4 regions of the Cohnella abietis genome follow, and region 1 is predicted to be linked to each of the others. Evidence: predicted binding sites of a transcription regulator. Region 1 holds the regulator's gene; each other region holds the start of a gene.

Region 1 (6,216 bases):
TTATTCCTGCACGATTAGCGCCAAGAATGTCTGTCGTGAGCTTGTCCCCTACCATAATACACTCGTCGGCCGTAACACCAATTTGTTCCAACGCATGAGCGAACAGCTTAGTAGAAGGCTTGCCCTCACCGAAGCTACCAGATATGACAATAGAATCGAAATAAGGAATGAGATCCGGCATTCCGTCAAGCTTCTCTTGTTGCAAATCTGGAGAACCGTTCGTAAGAAGCAGTAGCTTGTAAGATTCTTTAAGCTCGTCCAATACGGCAAACGTTTCTTCATAGACATACTTCAAGCTACGACGTTTAGCCGGGAATATGTCAGCGAGCTGTTGTCCTAGGCCGGGATTATTAACACCTAGTGCGGCAAGCCCTTGGGTCCATGCATGTACCCGATACTCAGGAGCCAGCTGCTGGAGCTTGCGAAACATCGGGTGCTCGCCACGTTCGAATTTTCCCCACAAAGCCTCAAATGGGTTAATACCAATCATCTGAGTAAAGCCGAAGGTTTCGTATGTTTCATAGATCGCTCTTGCTTCGCGACGAACAGAAGCCTCAAGCTCCTCTTCATTAACTCCAGTTGCCTCTGCAGCGAAACGACAAGTGTCCTTGAAAGCCTCGCTTACGCTACGGTCATCCCATAATAACGTATCATCTAAATCAAATAGTACAGCCTTGACTGACATTATGCCTTCTCCTCACTTGGCTTTTACTTCCCACTCAACATGGTGCAGCTCTGAATATGCTTTTAATCTTTCACTCATAAGACCCAACGGATAGCGATTCATTAAACGTGAAAATACCCAGTTAGCTCCCTTAACGGATTCAACGATAATATAACCCGGTTGAACCGTAATTTTGCGTATTTCCGTTGGTCGCAATGTTTTGTAGCCGGTAAACTTCCGAGTTTCCAGCGTATCACGACTAACCGACAAATAAGGACGACGTAAATAGTAGAAAATGGCCAATACGATATAACAGCCTATCGTCACCCAGAATAGCGTCTGATCCTGCATAAAGTTACTAGACCATGGCTGAGCCATAGTGATATAAAGCAGAATAAGCATGAGCAATAATATCGGAACGATATAATTACGACCTCTAAAACGGTCTATTTGCGGCGCGTTAGGACTGATTCCTTTCTTGCCATCCTTTTTACGGCGTTTGTTAATTTGCTTTGAATTTTTCTCGACCATTCGTTCCCATGAGCGGGACATAAACTTCCTCCTTGTTTTTAACGTATCTCGCTACATAGATGTAGAAGCACGTTATCATCATGATGCTTCATGTGTTAATTATTCATTGTACCTTCTCCCAGCGGCCTCAGTGTTTAATTGTTGGCTCGTCTTCCACGACCTCAATGCGGTCCAATTCCTGGCGGAAGTTCTGCTTGAAGATATCAATATATTGACGACGGAGCTGTTCGCGTTCAGCTAACTCACTCTCGTTCAAGCCCTCGGTTTTATTTTTACGGGATAATTCATTAATTCTGTTAATCAATTTTTCCATGACATTTACACTCCCTTTCTTTAACGATACAGCAAGTAAAAATGCATTATTCTTTTCTAACTCATCTACTCAAAGCACCATGAGCACCCAGTGGGTACTGTAGCCGCTTTTTCTTGCCATCTCTATACTTTGCCATTTCCGCAGATAGGTTGTCAAGAAAGGTGGACAACAAAAAAAGACCGGAAATAGCCGGTCGGGAATAATCGTACCCTGTAGGGGTTTAGGAAACAATTGTAGCTGGAATAATGACTGTCTGTCCTATCGTTAAATCAGAAGTGGCTAATCGATTACGCTTTAATATCTGATGGATCGCTTCCCGGGTATCCAATGTATTCTTCTTATAGGTATTAGCTAACCCCCAGAGCGTATCGCCGCTGTCTATGACAATCACTAGCTCCTCCTGAGTAGCAGGCACGATTGCACTAGAAGAGGCAGAAGTATGTACACGTGCAAAGCCGCTGAAAAGCACGACAAAAGCGAACAAAAAGAACAAGCTTCTTGCCCATTTCCAATTACGCATAACGAGAGTCCCCTTATGCGAAGAAAACCGTCCAGACTTAAAAGAAGCATCATTATTATGTATTGAAGAAAGTGGAGCTGAGCTGGACGTTACCCATAAATGCACCATTAAGTTCACCCCAAACATTTGTTCTGGTAACATCGTAACACGAACATATGTGCTAGTCAACTATTTTAGGAACATTTGTTCTGTAGAACGAATGTTTGTGCGAACTCGAGTTCTGTGCTATAATTTGTCATAATGAAAACTGATACATAGGGAGGGCTTGGCGTGTCCAAGATGTCCAGTCGCCAGAATTCTATACTAGAATTCATCAAGAACGAAGTTCGTGACAAGGGGTATCCCCCTTCCGTCCGTGAAATTGGAGAAGCCGTAGGCTTAGCATCCAGCTCAACCGTACACGGTCATTTAGACCGTCTAGAGAAGAAGGGTTTAATCCGCCGGGATCCTACCAAGCCTCGTGCAATCGAGATTCTTGGGGATGACGATGATTCTGACTATAGATTCTCGTCCTCTGTTAGACCTATCCCCTTACTGGGTAAAGTAACAGCGGGCTTGCCTATTACAGCTACGGAAAACATCGAAGAATATTACCCCCTTCCCATTAGCATGGTAGGCGATCAGCCGGTATTCATGCTATCCGTTATGGGAGACAGTATGATTGATGCTGGTATCCATAATGGTGACTATGTAATCGTTCGTCAGCAGCCTACTGCAACCAACGGCGATATCGTAGTAGCTATGACGGACGATAACGAAGCAACTGTTAAGACCTTCTATAAGGAAAGAGACCATATTCGTCTCCAGCCTGAGAACGCAAGCATGGAACCTATTCGGCTTCCTAATGTCAGCATTCTTGGCAAAGTCATCGGCCTCATTCGTTCTTTCCTGTAAACAAGCCATTATAACTAAACAGGCAACCCCCTCAGACATTCGTCTGGATGGGTTGCCTGTTTTTAATTGGAAACTATTCCCTACATTCCTCGTATAACTAAACAAGGAGCTGATTATTATGATTATCTTCGCTTTCCTGTTCATAGCCATGGCGCTACTTAATATTTTCTTTCCTGCATTCGGCTGGTACTTAAGATATGGCTGGATGGTTAAAGGAGATTCTGAACCCAGTGATGCCTACTTACTCATGAGTAGGATTAGCAGTATTGTTGTCCTAATTGTGTTCCTGTTCGTCGTTCTTCCTAACTTCTAATTAACGATGCTACCTCAAACACTCCTAAAAACGAACGTCTGCATTTTTAATGAGCTCATTTCTCGTTCGTAATATAAGGTTAGCCATCCTTTGCCGTTTCAGATAATAAGGGTGAATACATCATGAGTGCATTATTCTCGGTAATAAATTCATCATCAATCAACTCGCCCGCCTGGTTGAAGACGCTTCGATGAAGTACGTTGCGCCTAACGTAACCTCCCCAATACTGCTGCTCGATGCGATGCTTCTTCTCATAGATTTCGTAGGTATATAATGATTTCTCAACTGCACGCCACTCCCCTCGCAGAACATGATCTTTCAACTCAAGACGAAGCTGATAAAGCGTAGTAGTTGGATTCGAAATCATAAGATCCAAATAATTATAAGCACAAGTCGCCCCACTACCAAAAGGTTGTGTTCGGTTTGTATCCGGAAATGCATCGTAACTATGCCGATGACGTTCCATGACTGCTAGCGGTGTGTGCAACGTCATCCAATAAATCAGGTTCGAAAGCTGGCAAAGACCTCCGCCTATCCCTGGCTTGAAGCCGCCATAAAACAACAACATGCCCGGGACATAACCTTTACGCGCTGTTGTTTTGCCGATAAGCTTCCAGTATGACATCGTTTCACCCGGCGCAAGGAGGAGCCCATTTAGACGCTTAATCGCAAGCGCCAGATTGATTTCTTTGTTATATTGGAGCCACATATCCACGTCCTTTAGCTTCCGAAGCGTTGGTGTTTCATGATGAAATACAATATGTGCAAGTGGGTCTTGTGAGAACGTTCGCGCGAATGGAATACCATCAACCAACCATCTAGCATATCTTCGCCAAGTATAATAAGTTTTCCCGAACATAAGTCGTAGCTTGGATCTCGAAATTGGTTTCTTCATGTCTACATCGATCCTCTCTAGGGGTTCGTTGTGAGGTAACCTTCTTCATATGCAAAGCGTACGCTTTTTATGTATGTGGACTAAATCCTTGGATTCGTTTTTCTGCTTAATTAGAAAGTCATTTTTTCATTTAGTTTGTCTTTCCATTAATATTCCAGTAACCCCCTGATAGTTGTTCATTCATAACTGGAAAAGATGTTCCAGCAACGACTTCACCATTCGCTAAATGTACATAAACTTCAGTCTTACCTTTGGACTTAGCGTTACCACTTTTGTAGTTATCCAATGGGTGATTTTTTACGATAAACTTTTCCACGGATACAGTTTTGCCATATGCCGGTTTAGGGTCGTTTCCAGGGAGAGTCCAGTACATTGAATAAGGTAAAGTTTTGACCATATCTTTTGTTAGAACGTATGTTGAAACATTACTTTCATACGACAAAACTATGTAACCTTCCTTTTCAATATATAATTTTGCGATTTCAGCATTTTCGGTAAGTTCCTGGTTTTCGGTGGCTCTGCACCCAGATAATATCGTTACTACTAATAATAAAATTATACACAGTAACCTCTTTCTCATTGATGAATCGCTCCCTTATTTTCATTAATCCAATTTATTTGGACGAGTGTATGTGTCATAACAACCATTTCTATTTTTCTTTCTCATCTCTTGTTTTATAGGTTCTTTACCAAATAAAACGAATTCACATCAAATTATGTTGCAATTTAGCTGCCCGTTTAAGCTACTATCCTTACCCCTTGTCAAACAATTAACCCCCTTAATAATGTCTTCATTGTATTTTCACAAGCATAAAGCTGAACACCGTCCTTTCACGGCTTTCAACGTTTATGTCGGAGATTATTCAGAAATGGATTGCCTTTCATATGCTTGGCTTGCGTGACTTATGGCTTACGAACTCAGTAACTCTTATTTGATCAAAATCTAATGGTTTTATATTTTAGCGAACTCCACACATCCTATATCAAGTAAAGTAGCACCATTCCTCCTATATTTCACTCAATAGCGCCACTGGAGTTCGTAAGAAAAAATAAGTAGGCAATTTATTGCTAATAAGCACGATACGATTCGTTAGCTAGGAAACACATCCCTCTTGCATGTGCTATGCCTCAGGATAGGTCGTAATCGGTATCCGGATTGTAGTTGGTTGCGAGATGCCGTAGGCGAGATGATAATCGGTAAGCGGATTGTAGTTGACTGCGAGGTGATATAAGCGAGATTGAAATCGGCATACGAATTGTATTGGGTTGCGAGATCCCGTAAGCGAGATCTTATTCGGTATGCGGATTGTAGCGGGATTGGAAATGCCGTAAGCGAGGTAAGCGAGGTCGTAATCGGTATGCGAATTGAAGTGGGTTGCGGATTGCAGCGGAATTAGCGGAAGTTGTGAAATTCGGTGGGAGGGCGATAGGATACGATAGATTATTCTTTGTATTGTCACTACCCTTAATCGATGAGAAAAAGAGGGGATGTATCTCCTGTAGGAGCGAAGCGCTTGCCTTTGAAATCGTGAAATCTCCTATTTAAGAGTTTACCCATTCAGATTTCACGATTTCAACAGCACCCGTAGGGAGATACATCCCCGCAAAAACTACAATCGATTTAAAATATACAAGGCTGCTCAAAAGTTTTCACCTTTGAACAGCCCCTATTAGCTTTTAGTACATCGTAAGGTACTGATCACGTTCCCATTGATGGACTTGTGTTCGATACATATCCCACTCGATTTCCTTAAGCTCGTAGAAATGGCTTAGTGCATGATCGCCAAGCACGTCGCAGATGATGTCATCACGAAGCAACTCCGTTAGAGCTTCCTTAATGTTAATCGGCAAGCTAGGAATTCCAGCTTCTAGACGCTCTTCCTCGCTCATTACGTAGATATTGCGATCTACTGGAGCTGGAATTGGTAGCTTATTCGCAATACCATCCAAGCCTGCTTTCAGCATAACAGCAAGCGCCAAGTATGGATTAGCTGCAGGATCTGGATTACGAACCTCGATACGAGTACTCAAGCCACGGGATGCCGGAATCCGAATCATCGGGCTACGGTTACTCGCGGACCAAGCT
Region 2 (6,216 bases), 2.6 Mb from region 1:
AGAAATTGAACGTCATGTAGCGGCTATCGTAGAAGTCGTGAAAGCAGAATTAGTTTAAGGGAAAAGTTAGAGGCTATAGCTATTATTCATATTGTATAAAAAGCCCTCGGTCATTTGACTCGGGGGTTTTTTTCGTAAGGTGCGGTTTTTCGAGGAAGGTATTCAATTGTTTCCATTTTCGTAGGAAGTCCACTTAGATATTCAGAATTTTACTTGTTGAATCATGTCATTTCCGAGGAAATAATGACGGAGAGGTTGCAACCCTCATACAAAACGAATAAGATAAGGAGAATATATTCTAGAATGGAAGGGCAGGGTAGTGAGGAAAAGCAAGAAAAGCGCCAGAACTTGTCGAAGCATGACGTATTGACGAAGGGCAAAGGATCAGGGACGGGAAAGCTGATCTGAGCGATAAACTTCAGCATTGCGAATCATGTGGCCGACAAGTTGACGAGGTGGGGGTGTTCGAAATATTCGGCGGGGACCTTCCCGGCTTTCATCGGAGCCGACAATCGGAAAACAAAACGTTCAGGGCAACCGGACGTACAAAAATCCGATACGATGTTGAAAATGACAAGATTGCATGGGATAGAAGATGTCCGGCGACCTGTAACCGGTCGCTTGAGTGGCATAGCGTGAGATGTTTATATCAAGGTGAAAGCCTGAAGTTTAAACGCTACGGATTGCTGGAGTACGAATATCCATTAGGGATCGTCTCGATAGCTTTCTGTATTTGGAAAATGCTTATTTGGAGTTTCCATTATACGGCTTATGCCGCTCGCTCGGCTTGGTTGCGGTCTCTCGGATTAACCTGAGAAACCAAAACGGAGGCTTATATAAATATGTGCGGAATCGTTGGATATATAGGATTTAGAGAGTCGCAGCCCATCTTGCTGGAGGGCCTTAAGAAGCTGGAATACCGCGGGTACGACTCTGCGGGTATCGCTGTTTTTACAGAGCAGGGCTTGGAAGTAACGAAAACAGTAGGACGACTGATGAATCTTGAGAATCGGTTAAGTGGAGAGCCATTACGTGGAACAGTTGGTATTGGACACACACGCTGGGCAACACATGGTAAACCTTCGGATGTGAATTCGCACCCGCACACAGATAATACTTTGAAGTTTTCCGTTGTGCACAACGGGATTATTGAGAATTATCTGGAGCTTAAAGAAGAGTTGATTCATCAAGGGCACCGTTTCTTGTCGGAGACGGATACCGAAGTCATCTCACATTTGATCTCTGCTGAGTATAACGGTGATATCGTAAAGGCTGTTCAGCGGGCTGTTAAAAAAATGCGTGGTGCGTTCGCGCTTGGCGTACTGACTGAATATGAGCCGGATCGTTTGGTCGCGGTGCGTTATGCTAGCCCACTTATCATCGGCGTTGGTGATGGGGAGAAATATATTGCGTCTGATATTCCAGCGATTCTGGAGCATACGCGCGATATTTACATTCTCGAGGATGGCGAAATGGCTGTATTAACGAGAGATGGCGTTGAACTGCTGACAATCGAAGGCGGCTCTGTGGCTAAAGATATTTTTCATGTGGATTGGGATCTGATGACCGCTGAGAAGGGCGGCTATGATCATTTTATGCTTAAGGAGATTCATGAGCAGCCTAAGGCGTACCGAGACACGATGCGTGGTCGTATTAGCGAAGACGGCCGTTCGGTCCAATTGCCTGAGCTCAAGATTACTCCAGAGCAGCTTAAGAAGATTAACCGTGTTCATATTGTAGCTTGTGGTACAGCGCTGCATGCAGGGTTAGTCGGTAAAAATGTCATCGAGAGCCTAGTAAGGGTTCCGGTTGAAACGGATGTTGCGTCTGAGTACCGCTATCGTTCTCCGATTATTACGCCAGAGACACTTGTTATCGTGGTTAGTCAGTCGGGAGAAACAGCGGATACGTTAGCTGCTCTACGTGAAGCACAGCGTTGTGGAGCACGCGTGCTCGCCATTACGAACGTTGTAGGTAGCTCTGTTGCTCGGGAAGCCGATGATGTGATCATCACGCTTGCTGGACCTGAGATTGCTGTAGCTTCTACCAAAGCTTACTCTTCTCAACTGATTGCTTTCTTCCTGTTCGGTACGTACTGGGCACAGACGGTTGGTTCGCAGGACGAAGAGAATGTTGCTTATTTACTGGCAGCCATGCAGTCGTTACCAGAGCAGGTGGAGCATATCCTGGCTCAAGCGGAAACTATTAAATCCGTTGCTGAATCGATCTCTCATCATAGCAGCCTGTTCTTCATCGGCAGGGGCATCGATTACGCGATAGCAATGGAAGGCTCCCTTAAGCTGAAGGAAATCTCGTATATCCACTCCGAGGCTTACGCCGCTGGTGAACTTAAGCACGGTACGCTAGCGTTGATTGAGGAAGGCACTCCAGTCATTGCACTGCTCACACAAGAGGATCTCTACGAGAAAATGATTAGCAACATTAAAGAGACCAAAGCTCGCGGAGCCAACGTCCTAGGCATTGTGAATGAAGGAAACGAGGTAGAGGTAGCGAAGTCAGTCGATCGCCATTTTGCGATTCCTCGCACATTGCCGCTATTGACTCCAGCCCTGTCTGTTATTCCATTGCAGCTTCTTTCCTACTACGCTTCTCTCGCACTTAGACATGACGTTGATAAGCCAAGGAATTTGGCTAAGAGTGTTACTGTGGAGTAGGGGATATTATAGCATTAGAATTATTTGTGACTCATTACAATAAAGTTTTGTTCTGAACAATAAAGTTATGTTCTTGATGAGAGTATTACAATAAAGTATTGTTCTGATCTCGAACAAGAATTATTGAATAATTAGAAAATACCCGATGATGCTTTACTAGATCATCGGGTATTTTTATGAAGGAGCTATTAAATGTCGGGCACTATAGGTGAGCGTGTAAAAAGGATCCGTAAATTAAACCAGATGACTCAAGTTGATTTCTCTTCATCATTAGGTATTTCACAAGTGACGACTAAGTGAAATTGAAAAAGATATAACAAAGCCATCAGCAGATACATTAATTGCATTGAGGAAGAAATTTGGGGTTGATTTGAACAAGCTTTTAAGCGATTTAGATTAAAAATATTGTTTTGAAATGGATGTTCTTAAATAGGTATATCCAATATTGTGTTCGGTTAGTCTAGTGATAATCAAATCATGGTTCTTTTAGCTTAATGTTAATCTAAATAAACAAGCATAGAAGGTGTTTTTATGATTAAGGATCAAGACGAAAGTGCTCTATGGGACTTGGCTGTGATAAAGCGGGAAATACTGTCGAATTTTTAGTAGAGCTGTTTTCCTCGTTTTAGATACTGCTTGCTGAGTAACATGAAGCATCACAGCTATCTCACTATCCTTTGAAAGCGCTGAGTATGCGAGCGTAACAACGATTTTTTGTTTGGAAGTAAGGTTAGAAAAGCCCTCATACAAGCATTCATTGTTTAACTGCTCTTGAAAAACAGTAGGATCTACGGTAACCTGCGGTAAATCATCACCACTGTAAACAAAAGACAGCATTTCACCAATCTCTGCCTCTTCCTCATCCGAAACTTGTTTATTATAAATAGTAAGTTCCCTTTCCTCCGAACGTTTAACTTTTCTGACGAAATCTATTCTCCCGTTGGTAATCAGTGAATTAAGATATTTGGTGAAACGAAGAGCAAAGAAATGTTTTTTAAACGAGAGATTAAGTTTTTCCAGGTTTTCTGGAGTGGTATCGTCAAAGTATTTGCGAACCAAATTTACGTTCGTAGGGTGTGAGCAAAATCCTCTGAGAACAGGATGTTGAAGTGCTACCTCGACATCAAAAAGAGGGGAAGGAGTATGATTACTTTTTCGCATAAGAAGTCATTCCTTTCGACTAAAATTGATTTTAGATTCCTACTTAATACAGTGTCATAACCATCAAAAAGTACAACCACTTAGGAACAAATGTTCCTATTTAATTATAAATTCTTCTGTCCTTTGTGAAAAGGTTTGAATACCATAAATTATGAAAAACGTTATATAGACGAAACAAATAAGGCACAGTGTGCGTTTTATAAAGAGAGGGGATGTTAACATGCTCTAGGATGCTCTCTATGATAAAAAACCATTGAGTTATTAAGTTGGTCCCTTCGAATTCCAGTATGGTTCAGATATATACATCATAATTAAATGAATGATCTAACCTAAGGAGGAAATACGATGAAGAAGACCAAAACTGCGATTGTTTTTTTATGCCTAGTTTGTATCTTTATGATTCTATCCGGATGTAAGTCATCTGAGGATTTGACTCAATCAACAACTGAAGAACAATCGGATTTACCGATTGATCATTCCGTTAGTATTGATAAGGGTTCTAGCCAGCCTGAAAATCCAATACCTACAGAGACGACAAATGATCAACAGCCTCAGTACATAGATGAAAGTAAATATGAAGGCGATGAATTAGGGATCGTCAAGACATTAAACAATATGCAGAAAGCGTTATACGAAAAGGACGTTGAAGCATATAACTCACTCGTTGCAGTAGATGGGACTCCAGTTAAAGTAGAGTCAGATTTTAATGGGTACTTTGTAAGTTTCGACACATTAGACTTCACAGTGAAACCTGAACCTACACCTCCTGATGGTGCTATACCTGTTTGGATAGAATATACAGAGAGGGTTTATGGAAGAGGGGGAATAGAGAAAGACAAGCAACTGTTTACATTTGTTTTCGAAGATGATACCTGGAAATTACTGTACTTAGCTGATTATTTGCGGTTTTAAGATTGAAAAATGCGCTTTATCACAAATTGTGATAAAGCGCATTTTTATTAAATCTTAAAAACCACTGCCATTGTACCATGTAGTAGGGTTAACCCGTACCATGCTGTACACTGGACGGGGAGTGTTGGGATCTGGGTCCGGTTGATAAGATTCATCAATCAGGAAGGAGCCGCCTGGAACTTGACGTTTGTAGCGCAATTGGGAAGAGCCGCCACCATCTAGGTGTGATTCAATACAATAAAGTGTTGTTCTAAACAATAAAGTATTGTTCTTCGAAAAGTAATTACAATAAAGTCTTGTTTTAATTGAATAAGCAAGTACATCATGGGTCGTTCTGAAAAGTCATTTTCAGGACGACCATTTTTATTAGTGAGGTATATAGTATGGAGGCAATCGGTATTTAATGGATGCGCGATACAACTTATATGTTGAGGTATTTGCGAAGTGCACTAATAGAACGTTAACTGAAATCTCCGTGAGCGAATTAAGTGATATTGAATAGAGTTTTATCAATGACAAAGGTTAAAGGCTGACTGGAAGATGAAGATCAAAAGCTTGAAGATCAAAGTAAAAAGCTGTTTTGAAGATCAAGATCAAAGGCTGCTTGAAGGTCAAAGTCAAAGGCTATCTTTTAAAGTATAGATCAAAAGCTGTTGTGACGACCAAAGTCAAAGACTGTTTTGGAAGGTCCAGATCCAAAGCTATTTGAAGATTCAGATCAAAGGCAGTTGAAAGGCAAGGACAAAGAAATCGAGCATAGCGAAATCGGAGAAGTCGGTGACATCAGTTAACACCCTATTCATGCATCGGGCCATTCGGCCCTCGGTCCGGGCAGAAGTTGAAGCGGATTCGACTGGAGTAGTTCAGATTACAGGGAAGTGGAATGCATTAAAGGGAATCCAATAGACTATAAGAAATTCAGGAGCAACTCCACACATGCAGAAGTTCTGTAGATCATCCTGAATGTGCTGAAGCTCAACACGCAGGTGAAGACGTTGTTGGATTCACTTAGCTAATACCATTTCTTCTCCGAACAAAAGGGACCAAGTGTATGCTGCACTTGGCTCTTTTATTTTTAAGATATTAATTAAATCTAGATATCCAATCCCACAAAAGACATTGCATTATTTCTTGCTTCATTAAGTTCGATATAATTACAAAAGGTCGATCCCAAGTGAAGCGATGTAATGGTTTGTGTGACGATTGAAGATCGATTAACTGATTTGACAAGTTAGAGTCCGTACGCAAACTGTACAATCGATAAAAAGGCAGTACAATTGAACCTAAGCGAAAGGGATTAAATGGATAGTACGTGCCGCATGCAGAATTTCATATTAATCCTATTAAAATGGTATGATAAGTAACAGGATAGGCAAAAGCATAATAGACAGGATGATTGAATGTCACAGGCATACGATTCGCAAGAACCTTCCCGTATTCTGGCGTTAAGCAGTATAGCCATTGCGCT
Region 3 (6,216 bases), 720 kb from region 1:
TAAATACGATTCTTAATTTGGCAGAATTGAAGGATACGTCACGTCTGAAAGCACTCATTGTGTCGGGGTGTTTGACTCAACGCTATAAGAAAGAATTAATGGAAGAAATGCCGGAAATCGATGGGATTGTTGGTACAGGCGATTTTCATCGTATTAATGATATTATTGACGAGGCACTTCGTGGGCGCAAGCCGGTCTATGTAGGAAACCCCGTTTTTAATTATGAAGAAAACCTGCCACGACTTTTGTCGACTCCTCGTCATACTGCGTATGTAAAAATCGCAGAGGGCTGCGATAATGCGTGTACCTTCTGCAGCATTCCAATTATGAGGGGACAGTTCCGCAGCCGTTCAATAGAGTCTATCTTGGCTGAAGTGAAAATGTTGGCGGATCAGGGTGTTAAGGAAATTAGCTTGATCGCTCAGGATTCCACTAACTATGGTACTGATCTGTATGAGGGCTTTAAGCTACCAGAATTGCTTAATCGGGTTAGTGAAGTACCAGGGATCGCATGGGTACGACTTCATTATGCATATCCGGGCTTCTTTACAGATGAACTAATCGAGGCGATCTCGAATAATCCTAAAGTATGTAATTATATTGATATGCCTTTGCAGCACAGTGAGGATTCTATCTTAAAAAGAATGCGCCGACCGGGACGCCAACGCGATGTTCGTGAGCTCGTAGGCAAAATTCGTTCTCGTATTCCGGAAGTAGCTCTACGCACGTCTATGATCGTTGGTTTTCCTGGTGAGACGGAAGAGGATTTCGAGAAGCTATGTGAGTTTGTTCGCGAGATCAAGTTCGACCGCTTAGGTGTGTTCACCTATTCTCAAGAAGAAGATACACCTGCGAGCCGTTTGCCTAATCAGCTATCAGATGAAGTGAAGCAGTTCCGTCAGAATACGTTGATGGAAATCCAACGTGAAGTCGCTAAGGATAATGCTTCTAAATATGTAGGACGTACGATAGACGTTCTTGTAGAACGTTATGATGGACGTAGTGATGTCTTTATTGGGCGTAGTCAGTTTGATGCTCCTGAGGTTGATGGAGAAGTCTATATCTCGAATTGCCCAGTGCAAATTGGTGAAATAAGCAAGGTTAGAATTACGCATGCTTACGAGTATGATTTGTCAGGGGAGGGAATTGCGTGAACCTTGCTAATCGGATCACGCTTGTAAGGATTTTTCTAGTACCTGTGATGACGATCTTTCTTTTAATCAAATTAGACGTTGAACCACTTTCCATAGGTAGTTATTCCATCTCCTATAATCAGGTGTTTGCTTTATTAATTTTTATTATTGCTGCGAGCACCGATGGGTTAGATGGTTATATTGCACGTAAACGTAAGATCGTGACGAATTTAGGTAAGCTGCTGGATCCGTTAGCGGATAAGCTGCTCATGGCTGCAGTACTCATTGCACTAGTTGAGATGGAGAAGCTAGGTGCTTGGGTTGCCATAATCATTATTAGCCGTGAGTGGGCTGTTACAGGCTTGAGGCAGATAGCTTTGCTGGAAGGCACGGTGCTTGCTGCGAGTAAATGGGGTAAGTGGAAGACTGCTGTGCAGATCACGATGATTATAGTGCTTCTGCTCAATAATTTCCCGTTTAACTTCATTGATCTGCGTATCGACTTGTACGTCGTGTGGGCTGCTGTATTAATTACGGTCTACTCTGGTGTCGATTATTTTGTGAAAAATAAAAATTTAATCCCGGTAGATTAAGCTTAGTCTTAGACTAGACCGGACATATCGAGGTGCTTTACAAGCATGAGAGCAGAAATTATAGCTGTCGGCACAGAGCTACTCCTCGGTCAAATCGTAAACACTAACGCCCAGTATCTGTCACGTAGTTTGGCAGAGCTGGGTGTTGATGTTTATTATCAGACTGTGGTGGGTGACAACAAAGAGAGATTAAAGCAAGCAATCGGCATTGCTCGTGATAGAGCGGATTTGCTCGTATTTACGGGTGGATTGGGACCTACGCTTGATGATTTAACGCGTGATGCGTTAGCAGAATTTCTTGGCCTTGGTATTGAATTGCATGAGCCTACTATGGCAAAAATTATGGAGATGTTCGCTAACCGAGGCGGTGCCTTCGTCGAAAGTAATCGCCGTCAGGCTTTGCTGGTTGAGGGTGCAACTCCGTTGCGTAATGATACTGGGCTAGCTGTGGGCAATGCTTTGAATGTCGATGGAACTTGTTATTTGCTGCTTCCGGGACCTCCACGTGAGATGAAGCCAATGTTCGATAATGATGGAACGGGGTGGTTGAAGGAACAACTAGGCCCCGCATTAATGCTGCATTCGGTTATGCTCAAATTCGCTGGCATCGGAGAATCCGGTCTAGAGGATTTGTTAATTGATCTCATACGTGACCAGCAGGATCCAACGATCGCTCCCTACGCCAAAGAAGGGGAGGTTGCCATTCGGGTATCGACGAAAGCAACGGATTCAGAAGAAGCCTCTCGGAAGCTTGAGGGTGTACTAACTGAAATCCGCGGTCGGACAGTGGCTTACTTGTATGCAGAAGAGGACATCCCTATTGAAGCTGCGATAGTGCGTTTACTATCCGAGAAGCAGCAGACATTAACATTGGCTGAGAGCTGCACGGGAGGTATGGTATCTGAGCTCATTACCACAATTCCTGGCAGCGCAGTTGTTTTTCTTGGTGGGATTGTGACCTACAGTAATCAAATGAAAATGCAGCAAGTGGGCGTTCCTGCTGAACTGCTTGAAGGGGACGGTGCACCGGGGGCAATTAGCTCGGAGACTGCTGCGGCAATGGCGGAAGGTATGCGACTTGCTGCAGATTCTGATTTTGCATTGTCCATAACGGGCAATGCAGGTCCTGCAGCGGCTGAGGATAAGCCGGTTGGACTAGTCTATGTGGGCCTAGCTGAGCGGGAACGTGAGACTCGGGTTGAGAAGCTTCAGCTATCCGGTGACCGCGAGGGCATCCGCCTCCGTGCAACTAAGCGGGCTCTCTACATGCTGTGGCTGTCTCTAACCGGTCGTGGCTAGGTTAGAGAGATGTTGGTAGCTTAGTCGGTTGTGGCAAGGCAAGAGAGAAGTCCTGGTTGCATAGTCGATCGTAGCTAGGTGAGAGAGAAGCGATGATAGTTTAGTCGGTCGAAGCTAGGGAAAGAAGTGTTGGTAGCCTCCCTAGCTTAGTCGGCTGTTGGAGTTTTCCTCTTATGCCCATTATCCCGTTAGCTCAGGTTAGCTATGAGGGTTGTTGATAATGCAGGTGGCGAGGTTGAAGGCTAGCATCGGTTATTTGCGGCTTATTTCCATTATCCCTGAGACTCAGGTAACAAGCCCACCAACAAGCCCACCAACAAGCCCACCAACAAGCCCACCAACAAGCCCACCAACAAGCCCACCAACAAGCCCACCAACAAGCCCACCAACAAGCCCACCAACAAGCCCACCAACAAGCCCACCAACAAGCCCACCAACAAGCCCACCAACAAGCCCACCAACAAGCCCACCAACAAGCCCACCAACAAGCCCACCAACAACCACCAACAAGCCACCAACAAGCCCACCAACAAGCCCACCAACAAGCCCACCAACAAGCCCACCAACAAGCCCACCAACAAGCCCACCAACAAGCCCACCAACAAGCCCACCAACAAGCCCACCAACAAGCCCACCAACAAGCCCACCAACAAGCCACCAACAAGCCCACCAACAAGCCCACCAACTATCTCGACCACGTATGTCCATTATCCCTAAGGCTCAGTTGATGTCCTCGTCACTAATAGTCTTTTTATATTGGAAGTTCGCTTGAAGCAAGGGCACAGCTTGTCTAATTTCTACATAGAGCATTGAAAGCTACTTATGGACTCCTCGTCGAAATAGCGCACTGAGGGTTACTAAGGTAGCCGCAAAAACTCATTTTTGGCCGAATAACGCACTGAGGGCTACTAAGAGTGCCGCAAAAACGCGTCCCTGGACGAATAACGCACTGAGGGCTACTAAGAGTGCCGCAAAAACGCGTCCCTGGACGAATAACGCACTGAGGGCTACTAAGAAAGTCACAAAAACGCGTCTCCGGACGAACAACGCACTGAGGGCTACTAATAGAGCTGCAAAGGCTCGTCCCCGGACGAACAACGCACTGAGGGCTACTTAATCCGTCGCACCGGAGCTTCAGCACTGAAATAGAGAACTGCCAACTACTTATCTTTCTCCAAAGTGGCTAATACGCAAACGATATGGTACACACTCCAAGTAAACTCGACCCATCGAAACCATTTTAGTAGAAATGCATATATAGTGTGTACGTTCTGAGTTAAGGGGATAATGTGAATACGAGGTTGGAGATAGGGGTTTGCTTGGCACATTAGGTGTGTTGCTGGGAATATGATTCTAGTTTTTCTGTTGTGAAAATTGTCGATAGTTGTAAAAATTTTGGAATTGTGATATGGTTAAATAGAAAGTTGCGGAAGAACCGTGGCGAAGTTTAACTTTGCTGCGGTTCTTTTTTTGTAAAAAATCGAACAAATGTTCTTAAAATGCTTGGCAAACGTTTGGAAACAAGGTATGATAAAACTATCAAAGAAAAGGATGTGGGTGTCTTGTCAGATCGTCGCGCCGCATTAGACATGGCTTTGCGCCAGATTGAAAAGCAGTTCGGTAAGGGTTCGGTAATGAAACTTGGAGAGAATGCACAGCTCGCTGTTGAAACGGTTTCCAGCGGAGTTCTCGCGTTGGATATTGCTCTTGGCATAGGCGGATACCCACGTGGGCGTATTATAGAAGTGTATGGACCAGAATCATCAGGTAAAACGACAGTTTCCCTTCATGCGATTGCTGAAGTTCAGCGCGCTGGTGGTACTGCAGCATTTATTGATGCAGAGCATGCTCTTGACCCGGCATATGCCAGGAGTCTTGGCGTCAATATTGATGAGCTATTGCTATCTCAACCGGATACAGGTGAGCAAGCCTTAGAAATCGCTGAAGCCCTCGTTCGTAGTGGAGCAGTCGATATTATCGTTGTTGACTCTGTAGCAGCATTGGTTCCTAAAGCGGAAATCGAAGGAGATATGGGTGATTCCTTCGTTGGTTTGCAGGCACGTCTAATGTCACAAGCTATGCGGAAGCTTTCTGGAGCTGTTAGCAAGTCCAAATGTCTTGCAATCTTTATTAATCAGCTTCGTGAGAAGATTGGCGTTATGTTCGGTAATCCAGAGACGACTCCGGGTGGACGAGCTCTGAAATTCTACGCAAGCATACGTCTCGATGTTCGTCGTGTTGAAGCTATTAAGCAAGGCAATGATGTGGTCGGTAACCGGACTAAGATCAAAGTCGTGAAAAATAAAGTAGCGCCGCCGTTCAAACAAGCGGACGTTGATATTATGTATGGTGAAGGCATTTCCAAAGTAGGTAGCATCATTGATATTGGTGCTGAGCAGGATATTATTCAGAAGAGCGGGGCATGGTTCTCTTATAATAGCGAGCGTCTCGGTCAAGGTCGCGAGAACGCGAAGCAATATTTGAAGGATAACCCAGAGATTTCTGAAAAAATTGAGAAGCAAATTCGTGAAGCCCTTCTGAGCTCCTCGATAGTAGCTCAAGCAGGTTCATTAGCAGCAGATAATGTTGATGATGATAGTGAATTTGAAGAAGAAAACTAAGTAGCAAGAAAGCACTATAGCAAGAAAGCACTATAGCAAGAAAGCACTATAGCAAGAAAGCACTATAGCAAGAAAGCACTAGCACTTAGCATTCTCAGAACTGAGAAGTCATTATTTATAACATGTAAGGCGGCGTATTTTTGCCGCTTTTTGTTTTAAATGGAATTGGAGGGGGATCGGATGAATATACCCAAACGCGCAAGCGGACGCAAAAACTGGGGAGATGGTCACGGGGAAGACGGATTGCCTACAGGGGAGGCAGCTAACTCTAAAGCTAGCAGATGGTCTAACGCTGGGAATGTTGGCCAAACTGGCCAAACTGGACAAGGTGGATATGGTAGGCATAGCGGAAATGCTGGCCAAACTGGACAAGCTGGGCATAGTGGGAATGCTGGAGAAGCTGGACAAAGTAGATATGGTGGGCATAGCGGGAATGTCAGCCAAACTGGATATGGTGGGAATGCTAGAAATGGTAGGCGTGGCGGATATGGCGGATATGGCGGATATGCCGGAAATGCAGGAAATGCCGGAAATGCTGGGAATGCTCAGAATGATGAGGGATCGGCAATG
Region 4 (6,216 bases), 1.1 Mb from region 1:
TGGGTAGTAGTGAGCATTCAAGCATCGGTTTGGTTAAATAAAGGACGGCGCCCCCGTTTGGAGGAAGGTCATCCGTGGATTTTTGCTAATGAAATTGCTAAGACAGAAGGTGAACCGACACCGGGACAGCTAGTTGAGGTAAAGGATCATCGAGGGCAGCTACTCGGAACGGGCTATTGGAATCCTGCTTCTCAGATTACAGTTCGCATCGTTGCTTATGGAGCGCTGGAAGCTATGGATACTTCATTCTTCCACAATCGTTTTGAGAGGGCACGTGCACACCGTTCTCGATTCCTTGGTGAAGAAACCTCATGCCGCCTTGTATACGGAGAAGCGGATTTCTTGCCAGGCTTAGTTGTTGACCGTTTTAACGACATATTGGTTGTACAGGTACTTACGCTTGGAATGGAGATTGCGAAGGAAGCCTGGCTTGCTGCTTTGATAGAGGTTTTTGCTCCTCGTGGCATCTATGAAAGAAGTGATGTGGGAGTTCGTACATTGGAAGGCTTGGAAGAGAGAACTGGTGTGTTGTATGGGGAATGCCCAAGACATGTCGAGATCGTGGAAAATGGCTTGAAGGTGCAGGTTGATATTGAAGCTGGGCAAAAAACCGGCTATTTCTTCGATCAGCGTGAGAATCGTGCGTCCATCAAGCCATTAGTAAAGGGCTGGGGTAGCCGGAGCGGCATTAAGCTTGTGACTCAAGTGTCGGATGACGGGGTTAGTCAAACGATTCCAGTCAACGAGAAGGGAAGTACAGTCACCTTCCCTTATTGGGATGGGGCAACTGTGCTAGAATGCTTCGCCCACACGGGCAGCTTCACTCTGCATGCGTGCGATTACGGCGCGAAGAAAGTTACCTGTCTCGACATTTCTGAGCATGCTTTAGTAACGGCCCGTCATAATGTGGAAATAAACGGCTTCACGGATCGCGTTGAGTTTGTTGCGGCCGACGCATTTGAATATTTACGTCAGCAGGTAGCGGGACGTGATGAACGTCAGACGAGAGCGAATGCCAAAATTTCTGGTATTAAAGTAGATACCTCCAAGCCGCTTGCTTCTGAGGGTAGGACTTGGGATGTTATAATTCTAGATCCTCCTGCATTTGCGAAAACGAAACGGGCTGTTGAAGGTGCTTGTCGTGGCTACAAGGATATTAATTTACAGGCGATGAAGCTGCTTAACGAAGGCGGTTATCTTGTAACAGCAAGCTGCTCGTATCATGTTCGGCCTGAGCTTTTTCTGGAAACAATCCAAGAAGCAGCGAAGGATGCGGGCAAGATCATCAGACGGATCGAGTGGCGGGGAGCAGGGAAGGATCATCCTCAGCTTGCTGGGGTCGAGGAAGGTCATTACTTGAAATTTGGTATTTTTGAAGTGCGTAGTCGCAAGGAGCTTTAATACGGTCAATGTATATTGTTAAGAAAATGTTAGCGAAAAGAAGAATGGATTTAACTCGTTTCGGGAACATTTCTAACGTCTCTAGATTATCTTAATAAATAGAGGCACGGAACGGGAGGGTTTTATATGGTGCATGAGGTTATATTATTCGGGAAACGTGCTGTTCCATTAGAAAATAGGGCTAAAGCACTTAGCAGCCGGAGCAGGTTCAACAACCGTATGCAGGATATGAAGGGTGATCTTGAATTTCGCCGTCGCTGGAAGCATGTAAGCTATATTGAGCTTTGGACAGACGCAGCTATATTTAAATATGATGACGGCAGCAAATGGTATATGAATATTTCATAAACGATGCATAACCGTTAATTAATATAAAGAACACATCACCTATAAGAAGGGGGTGTGTTCTTTATATTGCGAGCGAACGCCTGTGCGCCTTTCGGTGATTGTGGTACAATGAATGTCATATGAGATTAGCTGTTCGGAGCTAGATGGAGGTTTATTAAATGTCACTTCGGCTTATTACGGGACGTTCCGGAAGCGGAAAAACAACATATTGCTTGGACGAAATACGGGGCAAGCTGCTGCAGGATTCACAAGGTGCACCCTTGATTTTACTTGTCCCAGAACAGGCAACGTTCCAAGCCGAGTATGCCATGGTAACGACTCCTGGACTTAATGGATTCATGAGGGCGCAGGTACTGAGCTTTCGCAGGCTTGCCTTTCGGATTATGCAAGAGACGGGTGGATCAGCAGTCATCCCGATTCATGACAACGGTAAAGCGATGCTTTTACATAAAGTGCTGGAAGCTCGTAGAGAAAGCTTACGTTTATTTCGTGGTGGCAAGGCAGAGACAGGACTTATTTCTCGCATTAATGACCTTCTAACCGAGATGAAGCGTTACGGCATAAGCAGTGCCAAGCTTTCAGAGCAGGCGGTGGCTGCAGCGAATCAGGCTGAGCGTCATAAGAAGACATCGCTTTTAGCGGACAAGCTGCATGATCTTTCTATGATTTACTCCGAGATGGAGCAGCAGCTCGTCGGTCATTGGCTAGATGGGGAAGATATGCTGGGCTGGTTGGCTAAAGGCGCAGAGAGCTCCTCCTTCTTGAAAGGATCAGAAATATGGTTGGATGGCTTTCATGGCTATACCCCTAACGAATATGCTGTTATAGAAGCTCTTGTTAAGAAGGCGGACAAAGTGTCCGTCACTCTATGTTTAGATCAGCCTTATGGAGCGGGAGAGCGACCAGACGAGTTAGATGTATTTCATCCGACAGCAGAAACCTCAGCTCAATTGTGCGAAATAGCTCAGTTGGCTGGAGTAAAGCTAGAAGCGCCCCTCGTCCTTAATCCAGAAGTGCTTCCACGCTTCAAGGACAATCCAATGCTAGCTTTTCTTGAACAAAATTGGAGCAACCGTAGACAATGGAACGGGGATGAAATGCTTTTGCAGCCTGAGCATCCTCTGTGTGGACTTTCATTGCATGCAGCAGTCAATCGTAGGGCAGAGGCTGAAGCCGTTGCCAGAGATATGCTGCGCCGAGTTAGGGAAGAAGGAAGCCGCTGGCGGGACATGGCCTTATTCATTCGACGTATAGAGGATTACGGAGATTTGTTAGCTGCCGTTTTCGGAGACTATGGTATCCCTTATTATCTTGATGGGAAAAAATCTGTCTCTCACCACCCTTTTGTTGAGTTTATCCGTTCAGCTCTAGAGTGCGTAACCGGCGGCTGGAAAGCGGAAGCTGTATTTCGCTGTGCGAAGACAGATTTACTTGGTACACCTGACAGGCTAATTACCCGCGATGAAATCGACCGATTGGAAAATTACACTTTAGCGGCGGGTATTGATGGATGGCGTTGGAAGTCCCCCCAAGCTTGGTTTTCGTTGTATCGAGGAGATTTGGAGGAAGAAGGAGTCTCTAGTCGTGCCGAGGAGACGATGAAAGAGCTGCTAGAGGTTCGGGACGCACTGTTAAAGCCATTGCTTTCCTTGGAGGAAAGAATGAATTCAGCGGGCTCTACAAGAGAGCTTTGTGAAAGCTTATATTATTTTCTTGAGGATACAGGTGCTGCGGATAAGCTCGAAAGCTGGAGTAGAGAGGACAGCTCCGACGGTAAGCCAGGTAAAATGGCGGTTCATCGTCCTTTATGGGATGGGGTCATTCATTTATTAGACCAGCTAGTGGAGCTAATGGGTGAACAATCCCCAGATTTGCCTCTGTTTGCTGGAATGGTTGACTCTGGCTTAGAGGAGCTCAAGCTAGGCGCCGTTCCTCCGTCATTAGATAGTGTCTTGATTGGAAGCCCTGAGAGAACTCGCTCTGATCGCGTTCAGGTCGTTTATTTGCTGGGCGTTAATGATGGCGTGCTCCCGATGCGTATTTCAGAAAATGGATTGCTCGCGGAAGAAGAGAGGGACCAACTGGCGGTGACGGGACTGTCCATGGCTCCGGACTCGAGAAGACGGTTGTTAGACGAATCCTTCTTGGCTTATTTAACCTTGACGACTGCATCCCGTCACCTGTGGGTTAGCTATCCGTTAGCCGATGAGGAGGGGCAAGGCTTGCTTCCGTCGGAGTGGATAGGGAAATTAAAGAAAAGGTTTCCCGGCATCCCCGTTCAGAAAATTGCAGCTGAGCCCCAAGAGACGCAATCGGATGCTGAGCAGCTTGATTTTGCTGTACATCCGGGAAGAGCAATTACTCACCTGCTAACTAGATTAAGAAGCTGGAGACAAGGGGAAACACTTACCGCTGGTTGGTGGTCCGTCTATAACTGGCTCAGGGAGCAGGAGGGCTGGAAGCATCGGCTGAGCTCTCTTATTTCATCCTTGAATTATACGAATGAAGAAAAGCCTCTTGCGCCGGAAACAAGTCGGTTGCTTTATGGGGACAGGCTCTTGGCCAGCGTATCCCGGATGGAACGTTTTATCGCATGTCCATTCCAGCATTTTGCCGTGCATGGCTTAAAGCTGCAGGAGCGTCGTCTATTTCGGGTTGATTCTCCAGATATCGGTCAGCTGTTTCATGCTGCTCTTCGTCAGACAACGGAGAAGCTATTCGCAGAAGGACAAGCGGGGATGGATGCCTTACGCTGGCAAATAGAAGCCGCTGCAGCAGTAGACAAGCTGTTACCTCGCGTTCAATCACAGATCTTATTGTCCTCAAACCGGCATCAGGTTATGGCGCGCAAGCTTCGTGACATTGTGATGCAAGCTTCCACCATTCTGGGTGAGCATGCTGCATTGTCTGCTTTTAAGCCAGTCGGGCTCGAGATGAGCTTTGGTCCGCAAGGCCTGCTACCAGCATTGTCGTTCGAATTGGACGGAGGTCGCTGGATGGACATTGCAGGTAAGATCGACCGAGTTGACGCGGCGCAGTCCTCATCAGGTCTGCTCTTGAGAATTATGGATTACAAGTCTAGCGCAATGAAACTGAGACTTGATGAGGTTGCTCACGGCTTATCCTTGCAAATGCTGACCTATTTGGATGTCGTCGTTTCTCATGCGCCGCATTGGCTTGGGCAGCCTGCCAAGCCTGTGGGAGTGCTATATTTTCACGTGCAAAACCCGCTACTGCTTACACCTAACGGAATGCCTAAGGACGAAGCCAAAAATGCTTTGTTCCGTGAATATAGAATGCAAGGCTTGTTATTATCGGATGGAGAATCCGTTAAGCTAATGGACGAATCTCTGAATCAAGCTAACAAATCAGCGGTCGTGCCTGTGGAATTCAAGAAGGATGGTACCTTCTCGGCGCGATCGCAAGTTGCGAACCAGAGTGAATGGGAGGTGCTGAGAGGGTCAGTACGCTCGCAAATTCGCAGAATTGGCAAACGAATTATTGATGGGGACGTTGCTATTACACCGTATCGGCTTGATAAACGTAGTCCATGCACGTATTGTGATTTCCGACCTGTTTGCCATTTTGATAGCCAGGTTGAAGGTAACGCCTATCAGTCACTACATAAGCCCGGAAGCCGGGAGGAATTATGGCAGCGGCTCGCGAACGAAGCGCAAGGGAGGGAGCCTTATTGAAACAGATGAGAGAATGGCCTATTAAGCCAGAAAATAGTCGTTGGACGGATGAGCAATGGGCGGCCATTAACGCAGATGGTTCTAACCTGCTTGTAGCAGCAGCAGCTGGTTCTGGTAAAACAGCGGTGCTCGTTGAGAGAATGATATCAAGAATAGCGGATGAGAATCGGCCATTGGATGTAGATGCTATGCTCGTAGCTACCTTCACAAAGGCAGCTGCAGCTGAGATGAAGGAAAGAATTCGGCACGCTCTGGAGGAGGCGCTGGAGAAAAATCCGGATTCCCGACATTTGCGCCGGCAGATTGCTTTGCTTCCAAGAGCATTTGTGACGACGTTACATTCCTTTTGCTTAGAAATAGTAGAACGTTATGCCCCACTTATCGAGCTAGACCCCGGCTTTCGAATGGCGAATGTAACGGAAGCGGAGCTTCTACGCATGGATACACTTGATGAGCTGTTTGAGCAACGCTATGAGAGCGAAGGGGAGTTAGGACCGCTGTCGTCACTTGCTGACCGGTTCGGTGGGGAGAGAAGCGATGAGCCACTCCACCGCCTTGTGTTGGAGCTGCATGAATTTGCTGGAAGTCACCCTTGGCCTGAATATTGGCTACAGCAGATGGCAAGTCAGTTTGAGGAAGCTCAAGCAGATACGCTACTTCACTCATTATGGGTCAAAAGCTTGCGTGATGATGCTGTTTTATTGCTGCAAGGAGCGCTGCACATGTTAAGAGGCGCCTTGCGAATAGCTCATGAGCCTGGTGGCCCGGAGCC

The links. The regulator LexA, encoded in region 1, represses DNA repair genes until DNA is damaged. The targets are predictions, from matches to a motif close to CGAACATATGTTCG.
Region 2: a site for LexA is predicted at 3,920-3,933, ahead of KCTCHS21_RS26565 (sigma-70 RNA polymerase sigma factor region 4 domain-containing protein). Genes of this name have one in related genera too.
Region 3: a site for LexA is predicted at 4,507-4,520, ahead of recA (recombinase RecA). Genes of this name have one in related genera too.
Region 4: a site for LexA is predicted at 1,823-1,836, ahead of addB (helicase-exonuclease AddAB subunit AddB). Genes of this name have one in related genera too.

Annotation. Positions count from the first base shown of each region.
Region 1 covers NZ_AP019400.1:3,488,754-3,494,969, reverse strand. The annotation lists gene KCTCHS21_RS15040 (HAD family hydrolase) at 1-685, opposite strand, end outside; gene KCTCHS21_RS15035 (hypothetical protein) at 698-1,216, opposite strand; gene KCTCHS21_RS15030 (DUF896 domain-containing protein) at 1,323-1,508, opposite strand; gene KCTCHS21_RS15025 (LysM peptidoglycan-binding domain-containing protein) at 1,729-2,028, opposite strand; gene lexA (transcriptional repressor LexA) at 2,299-2,922, shown strand; gene KCTCHS21_RS15015 (DUF6199 family natural product biosynthesis protein) at 3,041-3,235, shown strand; gene KCTCHS21_RS15010 (VanW family protein) at 3,315-4,142, opposite strand; gene KCTCHS21_RS15005 (hypothetical protein) at 4,261-4,710, opposite strand; gene glnA (type I glutamate--ammonia ligase) at 5,808-6,216, opposite strand, start outside.
Region 2 covers NZ_AP019400.1:6,077,365-6,083,580, reverse strand. The annotation lists gene glmM (phosphoglucosamine mutase) at 1-58, shown strand, start outside; gene glmS (glutamine--fructose-6-phosphate transaminase (isomerizing)) at 843-2,675, shown strand; gene KCTCHS21_RS32060 (hypothetical protein) at 2,977-3,075, shown strand; gene KCTCHS21_RS26565 (sigma-70 RNA polymerase sigma factor region 4 domain-containing protein) at 3,234-3,836, opposite strand; gene KCTCHS21_RS26560 (hypothetical protein) at 4,182-4,748, shown strand; gene KCTCHS21_RS26555 (GAF domain-containing sensor histidine kinase) at 6,149-6,216, shown strand, end outside.
Region 3 covers NZ_AP019400.1:4,208,681-4,214,896, reverse strand. The annotation lists gene rimO (30S ribosomal protein S12 methylthiotransferase RimO) at 1-1,154, shown strand, start outside; gene pgsA (CDP-diacylglycerol--glycerol-3-phosphate 3-phosphatidyltransferase) at 1,151-1,726, shown strand; gene KCTCHS21_RS18400 (competence/damage-inducible protein A) at 1,772-3,025, shown strand; gene KCTCHS21_RS18395 (hypothetical protein) at 3,311-3,733, opposite strand; gene recA (recombinase RecA) at 4,588-5,646, shown strand; gene KCTCHS21_RS31185 (hypothetical protein) at 5,870-6,216, shown strand, end outside; gene KCTCHS21_RS18385 (regulatory protein RecX) at 6,214-6,216, shown strand, end outside.
Region 4 covers NZ_AP019400.1:4,603,690-4,609,905, reverse strand. The annotation lists gene KCTCHS21_RS20330 (class I SAM-dependent rRNA methyltransferase) at 10-1,401, shown strand; gene KCTCHS21_RS20325 (hypothetical protein) at 1,528-1,749, shown strand; gene addB (helicase-exonuclease AddAB subunit AddB) at 1,908-5,444, shown strand; gene addA (helicase-exonuclease AddAB subunit AddA) at 5,450-6,216, shown strand, end outside.